DNA from 2 places in the Glaciecola sp. 1036 genome. Region 2 is predicted to be linked to the other one. Evidence: predicted binding sites of a transcription regulator. Region 2 holds the regulator's gene; the other holds the start of a gene.
What was found. The regulator FliA, encoded in region 2, starts transcription of late flagellar genes. The targets are predictions, from matches to a motif close to CTAAAGNTNNNNNNNNNNNNGCCGATA.
Positions count from the first base shown of each region.

Region 1: a site for FliA is predicted at 5,205-5,231, ahead of pomA (flagellar motor protein PomA). Genes of this name have one in related genera too.

Region 1 covers NZ_JBLWFH010000004.1:16,631-26,972, reverse strand. The annotation lists gene ribH (6,7-dimethyl-8-ribityllumazine synthase) at 1-135, shown strand, start outside; gene nusB (transcription antitermination factor NusB) at 135-557, shown strand; gene thiL (thiamine-phosphate kinase) at 560-1,528, shown strand; gene ACNKW3_RS07240 (phosphatidylglycerophosphatase A family protein) at 1,538-2,038, shown strand; gene dxs (1-deoxy-D-xylulose-5-phosphate synthase) at 2,049-3,905, opposite strand; gene ACNKW3_RS07230 (farnesyl diphosphate synthase) at 3,962-4,858, opposite strand; gene ACNKW3_RS07225 (exodeoxyribonuclease VII small subunit) at 4,855-5,094, opposite strand; gene pomA (flagellar motor protein PomA) at 5,284-6,048, shown strand; gene ACNKW3_RS07215 (flagellar motor protein MotB) at 6,048-6,977, shown strand; gene ACNKW3_RS07210 (class I SAM-dependent methyltransferase) at 7,034-8,287, opposite strand; gene ACNKW3_RS07205 (DUF1365 domain-containing protein) at 8,314-9,051, opposite strand; gene ACNKW3_RS07200 (NAD(P)/FAD-dependent oxidoreductase) at 9,051-10,334, opposite strand; gene ACNKW3_RS07195 (SDR family NAD(P)-dependent oxidoreductase) at 10,340-10,342, opposite strand, start outside.
Region 2 covers NZ_JBLWFH010000009.1:145,828-156,169, reverse strand. The annotation lists gene ACNKW3_RS14205 (ParA family protein) at 1-263, opposite strand, end outside; gene ACNKW3_RS14200 (chemotaxis protein CheW) at 433-2,682, opposite strand; gene ACNKW3_RS14195 (protein phosphatase CheZ) at 2,695-3,441, opposite strand; gene cheY (chemotaxis response regulator CheY) at 3,466-3,849, opposite strand; gene ACNKW3_RS14185 (RNA polymerase sigma factor FliA) at 3,887-4,612, opposite strand; gene ACNKW3_RS14180 (MinD/ParA family ATP-binding protein) at 4,623-5,474, opposite strand; gene flhF (flagellar biosynthesis protein FlhF) at 5,471-6,862, opposite strand; gene flhA (flagellar biosynthesis protein FlhA) at 6,895-8,994, opposite strand; gene flhB (flagellar biosynthesis protein FlhB) at 9,279-10,342, opposite strand, start outside.

The DNA of each region.
Region 1 (10,342 bases), on a different contig from region 2:
GGTGTGATCACTACTGATAGCATTGAACAAGCGATTGAGCGTTCGGGAACAAAAGCCGGTAATAAAGGTGCAGAAGCTGCTCATACAGCACTTGAGATGGTTAACGTAATGTCAGCAATAGATGAGGCATTTTAGTGAAGCCTAGCGCTAGAAAAAAAGCTAGAGAGTTAGCTGTACAGGCGTTGTACAGCTGGCTAATGTCTGGCAATGATATAAAGCAAATCGAGCTTTATACCGCAACATCTAATGACATGACAAAAGTGGATATGGAATATTTCCAAGAGCTTTTACAAGGTGTGTCAAAAAACGTTACTGAATTAGACACAGTAATGAAACCTTATCTTGGTAGATTACCAGAAGAACTTGATCCTATTGAAAAAACAATTTTACGCATCTCAATTTATGAATTGCAATCTCGTGTCGATATTCCTTTCAAGGTTGTGATCAACGAAGCAATAGAGTTGGCCAAAACTTTTGGAGCGGAAGAGAGTCATAAGTTTATTAATGGCGCTCTTGATAAAGCAGTTAAAACGTTAAGAAAACACGAAAGAAACTAGTTTTGAATGAATTTAGTTTGATCCGAGATTTTTTTAAATCTCCTTCTTATTCACGTAAAGATGTTATTGTCGGTATTGGCGACGATGCGGCAGTGACCCAAATTCCAGAAGGTCAGTATTTAGTAACCACCACTGATACACTGCTGGAAAGCGTGCATTTTTTACCCGGTTCTAGTCCTGAAGCAATAGCGCATAAATCCTTAGCTACGAATTTGAGTGACCTTGCTGCTATGGGGGCCGAGCCATCATGGATAAATTTGTCTCTATCTATACCTGAAGCTGATGAAGTATGGTTAGATAAGTTCTCCAATAAGCTGAAACAGCTGTGCGAATATTTTTCTGTACAACTTATTGGTGGCGATACTGTTAAAGGTAAACTAGCCATTACAATTACCGCTCAAGGGTTCGTTCCACCTGATAGTATCTTGAGGCGGTCGGGTGCGCAAAAAGGTGATTGGGTGTTTGTTACTGGTACACTCGGTGATGCAGCTGCGGGTTTGGATGTGCTGACAAACAAAATCAATATAGAAAACCAAGGGCACCGAGAGTTTCTAATTAATCGACACCTTTTTCCAACGCCGAGAGTGCTTGCAGGTACGGCGTTACGAAGATTAGCGACTTCTTGTTTGGATGTCTCAGATGGCTTGTTACAAGACATGCAACATATTATTACAGCGTCAGAAGCGGGCGTGGTTATAGAATTAGACCAGTTGCCAATATCTCCAGCACTAGGAACATCTATTGATAACCTAGATGAAGCATTGAAATATGCTTGCACAGGTGGTGACGATTATGAACTCTTGTTTACGGTATCTGAAGAGCATAGAGTAAGTATAGAAACGGCTATGGCTAGCTACAATATTCCTTGTACTTGTATTGGACAAGTAACTGGTGCTAAAGAGCGAATGGAATTACGCCTAAATGGCCAAGCTTACGAATTGCCATCAAAATCCGGATACAATCATTTTTAAAAGTGCATTATGGACAAATTATTACGTCAAAAAGTGTCTTTAAAAAATCCTCAGCACTTTTTTGCATTGGGTATGGGCTCTGGTTTAATCCCTTTAATGCCAGGCACCTTCGGATCACTAGCAGCGATTCCTTTTCTAATTGCCATGGCATTTATGCCAGTAAGTATTTTTGTAGTAGTAACCCTACTATCTATTGTGATTGGTATCTATATTTGCGATAAAACAGCTGTGGATATGGGCGTTCATGACCATGGTTCAATTGTCTGGGATGAAATTGCGGGTATGTTTGTTACCTTTTTGTTTGTTCCTATCAATTGGAAATCACTGTTAATTGGCTTCATACTTTTTCGCCTTTTTGACATTTTAAAACCCTGGCCCATTCGTTTATTCGACAAAAAAGTCGATGGTGGTTTAGGGATAATGTTAGATGATGTAGTCGCGGGCTTGCTTGCTTGTGTCATTATGCAAGGCCTTATTCAAAGCCCCATTACAGAAAAGTTCTTTGTGTAATCAAGTGAGATTAAAAGGCCTTAACAGCCGCGATTATTCCCGCAGCATCAATACCTAATTCAGCGTACATTTCTTGTTGCGTTCCCTGCATAATAAATTCATCGGGTAAGCCCAAACGAAGCACATGACAAAGCACTTTATGCTGTTGAAAGCATTCTTGCACTGCAGAACCAGCGCCACCTGCAATTGCGCCATCTTCAAGCGTTACTATGAGTTCGTGTTGTTTCGCGGCATCTAACACGGCTTGCTCATCTAGAGGTTTGACAAATCGCATATCAACCAAGGTAGCGTCAAGGGCTTCAGCTGCTTTTTGAGCTTCAGGTAATAGAGCACCAAAATTCAAAATAGCCGTTTTGACACCATTGCGCAATTGACGCGATTTTCCTATTTCTAACGCTGTCATTTCGCTGTCAGGTGCCACGCCTGTACCCGCACCTCTTGGATACCTTACTGCTGCCGGTTGTTTTGCTAGGTGACCAGTGTACAACATATTACGACATTCAGCTTCGTCTCCAGGTGCCATAATAATCATATTTGGGATACAGCGTAAAAATGGAATATCAAATGCACCCTGGTGAGTTGGTCCGTCAGCCCCAACAATGCCAGCTCTGTCGATGGCAAATAATACGGGGAGATTTTGTAAGGCAACATCATGAATTAACTGATCATAGGCTCGTTGTAAAAAAGTAGAATAGATAGCAACTACAGGGCGCTTATTTTCAATCGCTAAGCCAGCGGCAAGTGTTACCGCATGTTGTTCGGCAATTGCCACGTCAAAATACTGCTCTGGAAAACGCTGTGAAAACCTGACCATGCCTGAACCTTCACGCATAGCCGGCGTTATGGCCATCAAATCTTTATCTTGTTCTGCCATGTCACATAACCAATTCCCAAAAATGGCAGAGTAAGTAGGTTTTCCTGGTTTACTTTCTGGGAACTTTTCAGTGGTATGATCAAATTTAGGTACCGCATGCCATTTAATTGGATCTTGCTCTGCTACCTCATACCCTTTGCCTTTTTTAGTTACCACATGAAGAAGCTTGGGCCCCTGCATTTTTCGCATATTGGTTAAGGTATCAACCATGGCATTCACATCATGACCATCGATGGGGCCAATATAATGAAAACCCAATTCTTCAAAAATAGTGCCAGGAACAACCATTCCTTTTAGATGCTCTTCTGCTCGACTTGCTAACGCCTTGATTGGCGGTACGTTACTTAAAATACGTTTGCCTTCATCTCGAATCGAATTGAAAAAAGAACCTGTCATTAGTCGGGCTAAATGTGAGTTCAATGCACCTACGTTTTCTGAAATGGACATTTCGTTGTCATTGAGCACTACGGTAAAATCTTTGTTTAAATCTCCACCATGATTTAGAGCTTCAAATGCAAGGCCAGCGGTCATTGCGCCGTCCCCAATAACGGCCACCACTTTTCTGCCCTTATTTTCTTTTTCTGCCGCGATAGCCATACCTAAAGCCGCGCTTATAGAGGTGGATGAGTGTCCGACTGCAAAAGTATCGTATTCACTTTCAGGGGGCCATGGGAAGGGATGTAGCCCGTTTTTTTGCCGAATACTGGTCATTCGGTCTCTTCGATTGGTCAGAATTTTGTGTGGATAGGCTTGATGACCTACATCCCAAATGAGTCGATCAAACGGCGTATTATAAACATAATGAAGCGCCACCGTTAACTCAACTGTGCCTAAACCTGAAGCAAAATGACCACTGCTTTGGCTGACGCAATTTAGCAAGAATAATCGAAGTTCACTGGCTAAATCTCTCAATTTACTTTTCGGTAGCAGGCGTAACTCTTCCGGTGTGTTCGCTTTTGCCAAATTAGGGTATTGTGAGAGATCTAACGTCATTGTAATTCTTTTCTTTTGGTTTTAAATGATATTCAAGTCAATAATGCCGCAACTTATTAATAGGTGCGGGTTACCATGTACTGCGTAAATGCTTGCAAATCTTGGGTATTGTACTCAAGTTGTTCTAATGACTGTATAGCAAGATGATATTTTTTTTGTAATTCGTTTTTGGCTCCTTCCAAACCAAAATGCGTCACAAAAGTCGATTTATTGCTTTGTTGGTCAGAACCTTGTGGTTTACCTAAGGTTTCAGTATCGGAGATGACATCCAGAATGTCATCTTGAATCTGAAACGCTAATCCTATGTTATCAGCAAATTGAACGAGTAAATTCTCAGTTTTAGGAGAATAGGGTTTGGTACCCAAACAAGCGCCCATTTGCACAGATGCTTTTAGCAATGCACCGGTTTTAAGTTGATGTAATTGTTGCAAACTTGCTAAATCAATTGCTGTATTTGTAGCGAGTAAATCTAAGCTTTGACCTAAGCACATCCCCCGTAACCCGGACGCTTTGGCTAGAATAGCTACTAGTTGTAATCGTTTGGTTTCAGATGCTTCCATGGTAAAACTACTCAGGCATTCAAAGGCCAGAGTTTGCAGAGCATCACCAGCTAGAATAGCTGTGGCCTCATCAAATTGAATATGACAAGTGGGTTTGCCCCGACGTAAATCATCGTTATCCATAGAGGGGAGGTCGTCATGGATAAGAGAATAAGCATGAATACATTCAAGTGCTAAACTAGCGACTTTAATATCTTGTTGATTGGCTTCAAACACTTGCCCAACAAGGCTCAATAATAGCGGTCGCATACGCTTACCGCCATTGAGCAGGGCATACTCCATTGCTGATAGTAAACGAGACTCTTGTAAATTTAGGCTAGCCTTAACATGCTCGAAAGTTTCGCTGAGTTCGGCGTTTATTTGTTGCTGAAGTCGTGTGAGTTGCTGGTTCATTCGCTTAGTGGGGGTTCAATAAAATTCTCTAAAGATTCTTCACCGGCTTGTTCGGTCAGTTGTTTTACTTTTTGTTCTGCTTTAGTTAACAATGCTTGTGAATGACGAGCTAGTGATACACCGCGCTCGAAAGATTTTAAAGATTCTTCAAGCGTAATGTCACCTTGTTCCATTTGATTTACTAAGCTTTCTAACTCTTCCATAGCTTGCTCAAAACTTAAATCAGCAGTGCTCATATTCGCTCCTCAAGAAATCTTATAATTGGCATGCAAGATACCGAAACAACAGTACAAATTCAATGTAATTCTATTGACTTAACAAAGTTCCTGTTTGATTGCGGTAAATCATAAAGATTTATTCGCTACTGCCGTTAAATAAGACATTCAGATTTGGCTAATAAAAAGACTCATTTCGAGGAGTAACCTGTGGATTTAGCAACCCTTGTCGGATTTTTAGGCGCTTTGGGCTTCGTTGTAATGGCGATGGTCATGGGGGGAGACATTATGATCTTCTTCAACGTGCCTTCTTTACTTATCGTTTTCGGCGGGTCGATTTTCGTTGTTCTTATGCAATACCCTATGTCGCAATTTTTGGGCGCTGGTAAAGTCATGGGAAAGGCTTTTTCTTTCAAATTGCAAACCCCTGAGGAGTTGATTGAAAAGATCGTACAAATGGCAGATGAAGCTCGCAAAGGGGGCTTTCTAGCGCTGGAAGAACAAGAAATTGAAAATGCCTTTATGCAGAAAGGGGTCAACATGTTGGTGGATGGACATGATGTAGATGTTGTTCGTGACACTATGTACAAAGACATCGTTAACACAACTGAAAGACACGAATCAGGTGCCGTTATTTTCAAATCTATGGGTGATGTTGCGCCGGCAATGGGGATGATAGGAACGCTGATCGGTTTGGTTGCCATGTTATCCAACATGGATGATCCTAAAGCCATTGGGCCTGCCATGGCTGTTGCATTGTTAACCACACTGTACGGCGCCATGATGGCCAACTTATTTTGCTTGCCGGTATCATTTAAACTGAATGTTAGAAGCTCTGAGGAAAAACTCAATCAGAGCCTAATTCTAGATGGCATTCTAGGTATTGCAGATGGACAAAACCCTCGTGTTATCGAAGGTGTATTAAAAGGTTACATTGCTGAAGGTAAGCGTGGCTCAGAAGAAGAGGCCGCCTAATGGCTGAGCAACAAGAATGTCCTAAATGCCCGCCCGAAGGGCTACCTGCATGGATGGGTACATTTGCTGACTTAATGTCTTTGCTTATGTGCTTTTTCGTATTGCTATTGTCTTTTTCTGAAATGGATGTGAAAAAGTTTAAGCAAATAGCAGGTTCAATGAAATTTGCCTTTGGTGTGCAAAATAAAATTGAATTAAAGGATATTCCTAAAGGGACCAGTGTTGTTGCATTAGAATTTAGACCTGGCAAACCAGATCCTACTCCCATTGAGAGCATTCAACAGATTACCCAAGACATTACTCGTCCAATGCTCAACTTCCAAGATGGGGAAGAAGACTCCGCAGGTGGTCGTCAGAAGCAGAGAGGCACCTTTAGAGGTGGTCAGTCTCCTCAAACAGCAAATCAAACAGCAGCTGCAGGTGCGGCGTCAGCAGACAAAGAGCAAGTCGAAAAGAATAAAAAGAAAATTGAAGACTTACTACAAAAAGAAATAAAAGATGGTGCGGTAGATGTAGAAAACCTTGGCCAACAAATTGTAATCCGCATAAGAGAAAACGGTTCTTTTTCTGCAGGTTCTGCATTTTTGCAACCACAATTTGTGCCCGTTATTCGAAGGCTAGGCACTATCTTAAATGATATGCCTGGTAAAGTAGAAATTACCGGTCACAGTGATGGTATTCAAATTTCAAACGAATTATATACTTCAAATTGGGATCTTAGTGCACAGCGAGCAGTGGCAGTTGCTGAACAATTACGTAGAGCGCCTGGATTTGATGAACAGCGCATGCGGGTGATTGGTAAAGCCGCGACTCAGCCAATAGCCATGGGGGATACACCTGAAGATAATGCCCAAAATCGTCGTGTGGAAATCGCCATTATTCAAGGTGAGCCTAAGTTCTCAGATCCTATTTCAGTTATACAAGAATAGAAACAAGCGCCAGCGCATATACCGAGCAGGGATTCAATAATCCGCTGGCGTTTTACTTATCGATGTAGATCAGCTCTGAATCCAGGTTTTGCAATCACTACTTGCACGGTACTAATAACCCGCTCTAAAAAACCACCTTCGCAATAATTTAAATAATATTGCCACATACGCATAAATCGCTCATCGTAACCATCTTCATTCAACGCGGATTTTTGTTGCATAAAGGCATTGAACCAATCTTGCAAGGTACGAGCATAATCCAAGCCTATATCATGTACATCTCGAATGCTCATATTGGTGTATTTTTTAACGTGCTGATTAATCGAAAATTGCGACGGTAAGAATCCACCGGGGAAAATATGCTTTTGGATAAAGTCAACGTTGTTGGTATAGCTGTCGTAGCGTCTATCATCAATTATGATCGACTGTAGTAGCATAAGCCCGTCTTCCTTTAGCAATGAAGCGCATTTTTGAAAAAAGTTAGGGAGATACTCTTTACCAACGGCTTCAATCATCTCAATGGAAACAAGTTTATCGTATTGACCTTCGAGTAATCGATAATCTTGCTTGAGTAAGGTAATTTTATTTTCTAAGCCCTTTGATTTGATTAAGTCTTCGGCAAAAGCGTATTGTTCTTCAGAGATCGTAGTGGTTGTGACTTTACAGCCAAAATGCTCAGCGGCATAAACAGCTAAACCTCCCCAACCTGTGCCAATCTCTAATAAATGATCATTAGGGGTCAATTTGAGTTTACGACAAATTGTATCTAACTTGTGGGTCTGAGCCTGGGCTAACGTAGCCTGGGGATCAGGGTAAATCGCAGCCGAGTACATCATGCTCTGATCTAGGAATTTGCTATAAAGTTTATTACCTAAATCGTAATGTGCACAGATATTGCGTTTTGCTTGGCTTTTGGAGTTCTTGTTCAAAAAGTGACGCAGTTTCACGGAAGGCATGGTTATCCATTTAAACTTCTTTTCCCAATTGTCTAAAGTCGGCAGGTTTCTAGCAAATATACGAATAACATTAGTTAAATTTGGACTTTCCCAAAGCTTGTCAGTAAAAGTTTCACCCGAGGCAATGCTTCCTCCTAACAGAAGTTTAGGATAGGCGCTTGGGTTTAATATGTTCACTTCCGCCTTTAAATCTGAGTGAGGATCTCCTAGCTGAGCAATCACATTCTGCTGTTCTTTTATAACAAGAAAGCCCTCGGGCATTCGTTTAAGTGCACTGATAAACAATGAACGGCAGGTTTTTTCCCAAACAGAACTGGTATCGGTAGATAAATAGGTTTGTTCATTATGCGACATCTTTTGTTCCTTCTATCTTTCGTACATCACGAATGTGTGTAGACGGGTACACGTTTAAAAAATAGTTTTAGTGCTTGCCAGTAAATTCCAGCCATTGTTTTTACGGTCATGCTAGGAATACTCGAGACACATTGTTTAAGCGTTTTATTACTTAATTCAGAGCGCTGCATTGCGATAGCGGCTTCAAAATGTTTATTTTGTTTAAAACAGCTCAAGCGTAAGTTAATTTGCTGCCCAGGCATTTGAATTTGCCATTTGTAAATCATATCCATGGGATTAAAAGGCGAAACGTGAAAAGCTTTCTCAGTGTCTTGCTGATTCTGTAGATCAACTAGGTAATGATGGCGCTCGTTCCAAGGTGTATTAGAAACTTCAGCCAACATATGAGTGTATTCACCATTATGGTCGCGTAAGAACCAAAAGTTAACTGGGCTAAAATACAGATTAAACGTTCGCACCTGTCCGAAGAAGAATATATCGCCTTCTAAACGCTCATCTGTTAACTTGTTCATGCAATTTAATGCCCTTTCTTTTAGCGGGGTCGAACAGTCTTCATCCTTTTTTAGGTAATCGCTTGAAGAAAAGCTAACAGGGTATCTATAGGATTTTTTAAGATGGAAGTGTTTTATTTCCTTTTCGATTGCAACAAGCTCGTCTAGCTTTAACCACCACATGTATAACGAATAGGTAAATTCATGTTGCTTGGGTTCAAATCGATGATGAAAAACCTTTCCTTTGTATATTGCACTTTCAAATGTCTGCATCAGAGGTGCGCTCCAAAGCGTTTGCAAACATCCAAGGCACTTCTAACGCCATCTTCGTGGAAACCGTTGTACCAATACGCACCGCAATAATGTATACCTTGGACACCACAAATCTGAGCTCGTTGTTGCTGAGCTGCCACCATTTTTGGACTAAACTGTGGGTGGGCATATTCGTACTGTCCTAGAATTTTCTCAGGGTCTATATTTTCCCTATCATTCAAGGTAACAATAAAGGTACGGTTAGCCTGTAGACGTTGTAAAATATTCATGTTGTAGGACACTTTTGCTGGTGCCTCGCGTTCGTTTTTTGTGCCTTGAAGTTGATAATTCCAGCTAGCCCATGCCAATCTTCGTTTAGGAAGTACTTTGACGTCTGTGTGTAGAATTACATCGTTTAACGCATAGGGGATAGCACCAAGTATATTTGTTGTTTGTTTACTTAATGCTTGGTCTAGAGAACTGACATCCAGCAGTTGCAGAGCTTGATCGCTATGGCAAGCAAAAATAACATCATCAAATAACTCATCCCCCGAGTCTGTGGTAACAATTAAACCAGATGACGTTTTTGTGACTTTCTTTACTGGGGTTGAAAGTTTAATTTTATTCGAAAATTCTTTTGCTAGTGGTCCTACATACTCCCTTGAACCTCCAACAATAGTGTACCATTGAGGTCTATCGTTGACATTTAATAGTCCATGGTTATTAAAAAATTTCAGGAAGAATGCCAATGGAAAATTTCCAGCTGTTTCTAAGCTTGCACTCCATATTGCCGCGCACATTGGCAAGATATAATTAACCGCAAAATAATCTGAAAACCCATGCTTTTGTAAAAACTCTGTTAGCGTTATTTCAGACAGATTGAGATCACTATTGAGCGTTTGTTTACACAAATCATTAAACCTAAGAATCTCTCGAATGAGTCGATAAAAACGTGGAGATAAAAGATTTCTTCTCTGAGCAAAAAGAGTATTAAGACTATGGCCATTGTATTCTAGTTCAGAGCTATTATTTCTGACACTAAAACTCATTTCGGTGGCTTGTTTTTTAACCCCAATTTTATCTAACAGTTTAATAAAGTTAGGGTAAGTCCAGTCGTTGAAAACGATAAAACCAGTATCAATGGCGTACTCTTGACCATCAATCTCGATGTCTTTTGTTGCTGTGTGGCCGCCCAGATAATCGCCAGCTTCATATAGGGTTATGTCAGCTCTATCATTTAACAGGTAGCCGCACGTAAGACCTGAAATACCTGAACCAATTATTGCTATTCGTTGCTTTTGCATATTGACTA
Region 2 (10,342 bases):
GATCCAGGTATAACGTCAACCTTAGGAATTGACGTTTTCGCGATAAGATCCGACACGTTTTTATCATCTGGTGCCAAAAAATAGTCATACAAACCCACTGTTGCTGACTGTTTAACTCTGAGGTAGACAGTCAGTGAGCCTTGGGGATCTAAATCCACGATCAGCACCTTATAGCCTTGATTAACCAAGCTTCCAGCGAGTGATACTGCGGTTGTAGTTTTGCCTACACCGCCCTTTTGATTGACTATCGTCCAGGTTTTCATTGGATATTTAATCTAAGTGTTTACACACAATTTTGGTTAGTTGCTCTGTATTGATAAATCTAATGCTATTTTTGGACCAAATCTGCATTTATCTAGCATAAAGTAAAAAGCCGAATGACAATGCATTCGGCCTTAGTTACTAATTGACTAAAATTAGTAGTTATCTGGGTTATCTGGCATAACGCTTAAGTAAACTTGGAATGTCCAAGATTAACGCTATTCCACCGTCTGATGTGATGGTTGCGCCAGCCATACCAGGAGTACCTTGAAGCAATGCATCCAGAGGCTTAATAACAACTTCTTCTTGACCAATTAAGCTGTCCACCACAAACCCAACTTGCTTAGTGCCAATCTGAACCACAACCACATGACCTTGTGCTCTATCCTTGATTGGTTTCATTGGATTTAACCAATCATTTAAATAGAACAATGGGATGGCTTTCGATCTAACGATCATCGTCAATTGACCATCTACAGTATTGGTTTTCTTTAGATCCATGTTAATGATTTCATTAACAGAACCTAAAGGTAACGCAAAGGTTTGTTGTCCAACTACTATCATCAGGGTTGGCAAAATAGCCAAGGTCAAAGGTACTTTAATTTCTAATGTAGTACCTACACCCAATTTAGAGTCAATGTTAACTGTACCATTGAGCTGGTTGATTTTGGTTTTCACCACATCCATACCTACACCACGGCCTGAGATATCACTAATTTCTGTTTTAGTAGAGAAACCAGGTGCAAAAATAAGATTGAAAGCTTCTACGTCAGACATTCTAGCGGCAGAATCTGCATCTAAAACTCCCCGACTGATAGCAATATCTTTCAATTTTTCAGGATCCATACCTTTACCATCATCTTTGATGGTCAGCAAGATATGATCACCTTCCTGAGAAGCTGCTAGTTTTACAGTACCCATTCTAGGTTTGCCTGCAGCTTCTCGCTCATCCGGCATTTCAATACCGTGATCCACACTGTTTCGCACCAAGTGCACCAAAGGATCGGCTAATGCTTCAACCAGATTTTTATCTAAATCGGTTTCTTCACCTTCTAGAACTAGGGTGATTTCCTTTTTCAAAGAACGCGCTAGGTCTCGGACAACTCTAGGGAATCGACCAAATACCTTTTTAATGGGTTGCATACGGGTTTTCATAACCGCGCCTTGCAAGTCACCGGTAACAACATCCAAATTCGCAATAGCTTTGCTCATGCTCTCATCATTGACGTTAATGCCAAGACTGAGCAGTCTATTTCGTACCAGTACCAACTCACCGACCATGTTCATGATCTGGTCTAGACGTTTGGTATCGACCCTAACCGTAGTTTCTGCTTGTGCCTGCGTAGGTTTAGCTTCGGCCTTTTTGGCCGCAGCTGGCGCTGGTGCAGGTTTAGCTTCTGGCTTAGGCGCTGGCTTGCTAGCCGCAATTGGCGCTGGTGTTTTCGGCGCTTCAGGCTTGTTAGGCTCGCTACTAGCTGCTGGCTTTTCAGCTTCAGGTACAGAACTCTTAGGACTTACATCCTTGGCTGCAGCTTTTTCCTCTGCACCGTCATTGAGTGTTGGAGATTTACCTTTACCATGCAAGTCATCTAATAAGGCTTCAAATTCTTCGTCAGTAATCTCATCATCACCGCCAGCTTTCGCTGCAGGTGATTCTGCTTTAGCTTCAGGCGCGGATTCTGTAACTTTGAAATCACCTTTACCGTGCAATTCATCTAACAAAGCCTCGAATTCATCATCGGTAATATCATCACTGTTTGATGGTGCTGCTGGCTTAGCTGCTTCCACACTTTCAGTTGGGGCTGACTGCCCTGGCGCTTTGTCGCCATGTAATTCGTCTAATAGCGCTTCAAACTCATCTTCAGAAATTTCGTCAATACTGTCGCCTTCATTTGTATTCTCTTTGGCTTCTGGCTCGACTAATTCAATATCCTCACCTACAGCTTCTGAAGATTCGCTTTGTGCATCTGGCGTTTCATCAGGCACACTACTTTTAGCTTCAGCGTTTTCAAAAATATTTTCGTCGGCAGTTTCAGGCGCGCTTAACTTATGGAGTAACTCTACTAACTCGGCAGGCGCTGGATCTAATGGTTCACGAGCTTTAACTTGCTCAAACATTGCGACCACAACATCCGTCGCTTGTAGAATGGTATCCATTAGCTCGGGCGTTAAGGTGCGTTGACCATTTCGCATTACATCAAATACGTTCTCTGCACCGTGACAAATTTCAACTAATTCGGTCAATGACAGAAATCCGGCACCACCTTTAACTGTGTGGTAACCGCGGAAAATTGCATTCAGCAGGTCTGCATCCTCAGGATTATTCTCGAGATCTACCAACTGCTCTTGCAATTGTTCAAGTATTTCTCCGGCTTCCACCAAGAAATCTTGTAAAATATCCTCATCAACCTCAAATGACATTGAATCGCTCCCCTAAAAACCTAAACTAGACAGCAAGTCATCAACGTCATCTTGACTTTGGGCGACGTCGTTTCGCGTTGCTGCATCAATAATTGGCCCTTCGGCTTTTATCTTATCGTCAGATTTCGACAAAGGTTGAGCTTTACTTTCTTTAACTTCTTGTTCACCAAAGGTCGCCAGCATTTCTACAAGCCCTTCTTCAACTTCGTTAACTAATTCAATTACCCGGCGTATCACCTGACCCGTTAAGTCTTGGTAGCCTTGCGCCATAAGAACTTCAGTGAGCATAGAATTTAACGCAGCAGAATCGTTTTGAGCATCGTTCAACAGGTCATCAAGTTCATGGCAAAGGGATTTAAATTCGCCAAGCTCAATTTGACGCTGCATAAGCTTTTTCCAATTAGGAATAAGGCTGTTTAATCTGTCATTAAGTTGCTCTGCCAATGGCATGCTGCGTTCAACCGCATCCATTGTCGAATTTGCAGCTTTTTCTGTTTCTTCAATAACATATTCGAGTCTTGATTGAGCATCAGGTATCGAATGATTGGTAATTTGCGACAGTTTTTCATCAAGCTGGAAATTGACCAAGGACGTGTGTAACTGACGAGTTAACTTGCCAACTTCAGAAAAAAGTTCGTTGGACTCTCTCAAAGCTGCACTATGCACAATGTCGTTTGCCGCTTCTACGTCGCCGTTTTCAAGAAATGCTACTAGCTCTTTCGCTTCTTCAAGCGAAATTAAAGAATTTTCGGTAGTCATTAGGCCTAACCTCTATTGTTCGTTTTAGCCCAGACGTTCAAAAATCTTGTCTAGTTTCTCTTTCAGCGTAGCTGCTGTAAAAGGCTTAACTACATATCCATTTACGCCAGCTTGCGCAGCTGCAACAATCTGCTCTTTCTTAGCTTCAGCCGTAACCATGAGTACAGGTAGATGCTTGAGTTTATCGTTTGAGCGGATTGCACGTAACAAATCAATACCCTGCATGCCAGGCATGTTCCAATCCGTTACGACAAAGTTAAAGTCACCTTGCTGTAGCATCGGCAACGCCGTATTACCATCATCAGCTTCTTGGATATTTGTAAACCCAAGATCTTTAAGCAGGTTTTTAATGATACGCCGCATTGTTGAGAAATCATCAACAACCAGTATCTTCATATTCTTATCCAAAACTACCTCCAGTATGGAAAATATTAATTACTATTTGTTACTCAGCACGCCAAGACTGCATCTTTGCTTTTAACTTCAGCATTGCTTGACTGTGAATTTGACTCACTCGCGATTCGCTAACCTCAAGCACTTCACCAATTTCACGTAAATTTAACTCTTCGTCATAATACAAAGAAAGTACGATAGCTTCTCGCTCTGGTAATGTTGTTATCGCCCGCGCGAGCGCTTTCTGAAATGATCCTTGCATCATTTCTTGAAAAGGTATGTCATTTCCTTTGTTTTCTTCGTTTGTAAGCACGTCTTCGGAGACACCCAAATCTTCGATTCCGACTAATTTTCCAGCATTTACTTCATTTAGCATCTGATGATAGTCGTTTAGCGATACTTGAAGTTTGGCAGCAACTTCTGTATCTCTGGCATCTCTGCCTGTTTCACTTTCCACTTCATTAATGGCTTCAGTAATAGATCTAGAATTTTTATGCACAGATCTTGGTGTCCAATCGCCTTTACGGATTTCATCCAGCATGGCACCTCGGATGCGAATGCCTGCGAAAGTTTCAAAACTAGCCCCCTTGGTACCATCAAAGTTTCTTGCTGCTTCCAAAAGGCCTATCATGCCCGACTGAATGAGATCGTCGACCAAAACGCTTGCTGGTAATCTTGCCATAAGGTGATGGGCAATGCGTTTAACGAGCGGCGCGTGTCTTTCGACAAGCTGATTTTTGTCTATTTGCTGTTGATATACTGTCACTTTGTTACTCACTTTTGCTTACCTACTCATGCAAAGACACAAGATTTTCCAAGAAAAACTCTAGGTGTCCGCCCGCTTGTTTGGGTATTGGCCAAGAATTAACACGACTTGCTAGCTGATTTATCGCTTTAGAAGCAGGTGTTGATGGATAAGCATCGACTACTGCTGTTTGCTTCCTGATTGCTTTTCTGACATTTTCATCGAAAGGAATAATGCCGACCAACTCCATAGCTACATCTAAAAAGCGTCCTGTTACTTTTGAAAGTTTGGAAAATAAATCCTGACCTTCACGCTCTGAACGCACCATGTTCGCGACCACTTTAAACTTAAAGACGCCATGTTCGCGATTTAGAATTTTGATTAAGGCATAAGCATCTGTTAACGATGTTGGTTCGTCGCATACTACTATGATGACTTCTTGTGAGGCCCTTGAGAAACTCACCACCATATCTGAAATGCCCGCGGCGGTATCCACTAACAACATATCAATAGGGGTTTTAAGTTCTCCAAATGCTCGAATTAAGCCAGCATGTTCTCGCGGATCTAGCTCTGCCATGTTTTTAGTACCAGAGGTCGCAGGGGCTATTTTGATACCATGAGGGCCATTCACTAGGACTTCATCGAGAGTACAGTCCCCTGAAAGCACATGAGATAGATTTCGCTGAACGCGTAGACCTAACATAACGTCAACGTTTGCAAGACCTAAATCGGCATCAAGGACCATGACTCGCTGGCCTAGTTTGGCAGATGCAATTGCAAGGTTAAGAGTGAGGTTGGTTTTGCCAACGCCGCCTTTTCCACCCGTTACTGCCACTACTTTAATTTGTTTGGACTGATTCATCTTTCTTAAGCTACTCGCTTGATCTTCCATCATAACCCACCAGCTATCGCTACTGAATCATTAGGCTGTTGTGACAATCCATACTTCTTGTATAGTTTTGCTGCGACCAGAGTAAGGTTCCCTGAATCAGCTAACTTGATGTCTTCCGGGACGCGTTGACCGTCGGTAACATAGCTTAATGATAGATCATTTTCAATGATTACGCTTAATGCTTCTCCAAGGCTGTAACATTCATCTAATTTGCTAAAGATACATCCAGTAAGATCAATGTTGTTGTAGGTCTTTACTGTTTCGTTCAGAACTCGATATTGAGAAGCCGCTGGTAACACTAAATATTTTTTGATATCAACAGATAAGCCGTTTTCATACTCATTCAACTGTTCAATAAGTCTAGCATCTCGCTGACTGAAACCAGCCGTATCTATTAACACCAATTTTTTATTGCGCATTTGATATAAAATTTGATTTAACTCTTCAGCGTTTTGCGCTTTTTTAACCGAACAGCCAATGATGCGGCCATAAGTTGCAAGTTGTTCGTAAGCAGCAATCCTATAGGTGTCGATTGTCACCAGAGCAACTTGGTCAGGACCGTATTTTTGTGCGTATTTCGCTGCAAGTTTAGCTAAGGTAGTTGTTTTGCCAGTCCCTGTTGGTCCCACTAAAGCGACAACTCCGGCTTTCCCCAGAATATCGTTTCCGCCAACTACAATTCGATTAGATAAGAGGTTTAGTAGGTATTTCCAACCTTGCTTTTCATCTATTTTATGCGGCATAAAGTCAATAAATTGTTGACATAAACGCTGGCTAATTCCCATACCGGTTAGCTGTTCTTTTAGATAATGATGCACAGGGTTATTGCGTTTTTTGCGTTCTTCAGAAAGTTCTGACACTTGGAATTTAAGCACATTTTTAATGGATTCAAGTTCAGCTCGAATACTATCTAACTGCTCAGGTTCTAACACACTTGGTGGAGGTGTTAAACTCGCTGCTTGAGTGTCATTTAGATTAAGATCATCGGTAAACGCAGGAGATCGAATCATACTCTCATCTGCTCGTTTTTTTTGATGACTAATCTGCTGCTGAGAGTTTGTATTAGCGTTGTAAGACGTAGTTTCCCGTATTTGGCTATTATTAGCCTGGGCTGAATTAAGGTTTTCTTTAGCAATTTCAGCACTTCGCTGCAAAAGCGCTTGCAGACTGTCACTGTCGTCTTCACCAATAACTTCGCGTAAAGTCGTTTTAGACGGCTTTTTGGCGGGCACTGGATCTGGTGTATGACTAGTAGGGTCTACTGCTGCAACTAACTCTACTCCTTGTGCTGTTTTTTTATTCGACATGATAACGGCATCACCGCCTAACTCTTCTTTCACTTTATTGAGAGCTTCCCGCATATCTTTGCCAAAAAAACGTCTAATTTTCATATCTTCCTCTCTTTTTCAGCAGCTCTGTCACTTTATTGACCTACCGACGATACTATTTTTATTTGTTTGTCATCCGGTATTTCCTGATATGACAATACATGTAAACCAGAAACCGATTGTTTGAAGAACCTAGCGAGTACAGGGCGTAAAATACCTGACGTCAATAATACAGCGGGTTCTCCAGCCATTTCTTGCTGTTGAGTCGCCTCAACTAGCGAATTCTGTAGCTTTTCAGCTAATCCAGGCTCAATGCCAGCACCATCTTCGCCACCAGCTTGAAGTGACTTATGCAACATCTGTTCCAGCTCTGGAGCAAGCGTGATAACGGGAATTTCCTGACCACCGTTATTGATTTCTTGCACAATTAATTTTTTCAGTGAAATGCGCAGTGCAGACACTAATACTTCGGGATCTTGGCTCTTAGGCCCATACTCGCAAAGAGTTTGAACTATGGTACGCATATCACGAATAGGTACGCCTTCAAACAAGAGGGTTTGAAGAACTTTTACCACGGTACTTAATGGCAAAATATCTGGCACCAAACCTTCAACTAATTTCGGATGAGTTTTCTCTAACATATCAAGTAGTTGCTGTACTTCTTCATAGCCTAATAATTGATGTGCTTGTGTGGTTAATAACTGACTTAAATGTGTTGCGATAACAGTAGCTGCGTCTACTACAGTGTATCCAAGTGTTTGGGCATGTTCGCGCTGACTCGGCTTGATCCAAACTGCATCTAAACCAAATGCAGGATCTTTTGTCGGTGTACCTTCCAAGGTGCCAAAAACTTGTCCAGGATTAATGGCCAATTCGCAATCATGGCTTATTTCAGCATCACCAACAGTGACACCTAGCATCGAAATAGCGTAACTACTAGGGGTAAAGTCAAGGTTGTCTCGTATATGTACCGCGGGAACGAGAAAGCCTAACTCTTGGGATAATTTTTTGCGCACGCCTTTAATACGATTAAGTAATTCACCGCCTTGGGATTTGTCGACTAATGGAATCAACCTATAGCCCACCTCAAGACCAATGCAATCTACTGGTTGTACGTCATCCCAGCTCAAGTCTTTAATTTCTGGCGCAGAGGTTGTAGCTTCGGGTAACTGTTTTGATTGACTTTCTTGCTCTTCTAGCTTTTTACGACTCCATTCACGGTAGAAGGCATATCCACCAACTGCTGCGGAGAAAGACAAAAATGCAAGGTGTGGCATACCTGGCACTATGCCCATTACAAATAGAATTGCCGACGTAATATAAAGCGCCTTTTTATTCGCCAGTTGTTCACGAATTTCATCTCCCATTTCTTGGGTATCGTTTTCGCGCGTCACAATTATGGCGGTGGCAACTGATAGCAGCAAAGAAGGAATTTGTGCGACCAAGCCATCTCCAATGGTAAGGACGGTGTATACTTCCATGGCGTTACTGAAGCTTAGATCATGTTGATACATGCCGATAAACAAACCGCCGACTATGTTAATCAACATGATAAATAAACCAGCGATCGCGTCGCCTTTTACAAATTTTGACGCACCGTCCATGGAACCATAAAAATCAGCCTCTGAGGTTATTTCTTCGCGTCTTTTTCGAGCTTCATCTTGATCGATATAACCTGCGTTCAAATCTGCGTCTATGGCCATTTGTTTACCTGGCATAGCATCAAGTGTAAATCGCGCACTTACTTCAGAGATTCGGCCCGCACCTTCCGTTACTACTTTGAAGTTAATAATCAGAAGAATGGTAAATACAACTATACCCACTACGTAATTTCCGCCGATCACAACCTCACCGAAAGCTTGAATCACCTTACCCGCTGCATCTCCACCGTCATGCCCTTCTATTAAAACAATTCGAGTAGATGCAACGTTGAGCGCTAGTCTTAGGACGGTTGCGACGAGTAAGACTAAAGGGAAAATACCAAAATCAATTGGACGCTGTGTGAATACACAAACAAGAATGATGATTAGAGACAAAGCTATGTTGAAGCTAAACAGTATATCCAGAAGAAACGAAGGCATGGGAAGAATAACCATCCCCATCAGTGCGAGTACAACGATAGGGGCACCTAAGCCACTGGTAAACTGTTTTATTGAATTGGTATTGACGTTTTGAAAAACATTAGTTAATTGCATACAACAAAATTTTGACTTCTCACTCCGAATATTCGTTGTACTTCAACTAACGTGCCAACCAGAAACAATACTTAAAAAAAATAATGGAGCCGTAGTACAAACAATGGAGCCGTAGTTCATTCTTAATACAGAATTTTTTATATTACTGTCACTTACGCTAAAATTAATGAACTACGATTCCATTGTTTAAACTTGAAGTTGGTGGTAGACCTTTTATTTTACGGGGGTGGAGTGAGAATGAACTACGACTCCATTGTTTGTACTACGGCTCCATTATTTTTTTTTTATCTTCTGAGTTCTGGAGGGATTGGTAGATCTTTCTTCAGCGGTTTGGGGCGTTTGCCCTTACCAGATTTGAATGCTTTTAATTGATATACATAAGCTAATACTTGCGCTACCGCCATAAATAACTTTTGTGGTACTTCATGATTTACTTCGGTCGCATAATATATAGCACGCGCTAATGCCGGTGATTCAACGATAGGAACCTCGTGGGCTGTCGCGATCTTACGAATATGGAACGCCAATTCGTCGACACCTTTTGCTACCACTACTGGCGCTCTTTCACCTTGCTGATCATACTGTACCGCTATTGAATAATGCGTCGGGTTGGTGATGATGACGTCTGCATTAGGAACTTCTTGCATCATTCGATTAGCCGCTGACTGGTACTGCAACCTTCGAACGCGACTTTTAACCGCAGGATCACCTTCTGCATTTTTACGTTCGTCTTTAACCTCTTGCAAGGTCATTTTTAATTCTTTGTTATGCTTATGGCGCTGGTAAGGCACGTCAATTAATGCAATGGGAATCATGCCGCAACACAACAACAAAAATGCCCATTCAATCATATCTAAAGCGTGGAACAAATTTAATGGGTACAACTCAATGTCAAGATGTAACGCTTCATCTTTAAAGATGTTCAAAGCTAACAGTGCCATACCAACAATAACGGAAACCTTACCAATGGCTTTTAATAATTCGACGATGGCATCTTTACCAAACATCCGTTTAAAACCTTGAATCGGGGATAATCGACTAGCTTTAGGCGCAGCTGAAGACCAAGTAAAATTATAACCGCCTAAGGCGATGGAGCCGTAAACCCCACCTACCATAGCAATAATCATAAATAGGATTAGAGGTGTAGCGCTTTCAAGCACTGACATTTCCAAAATTTGAAACATATGTTTTAAATCGTAGGTTTCATCTCTGGATAAGGTGAATGACCTTTGTGTGATCCCATACATAGCGCTGGCAATTAAACTGCCAACAGATAACAACGCAAATGAGCTAAAAATAAGTACCAAAGTCGTAGCCAGTTCTTTGGATCGCGCAATCTGCCCTTTCT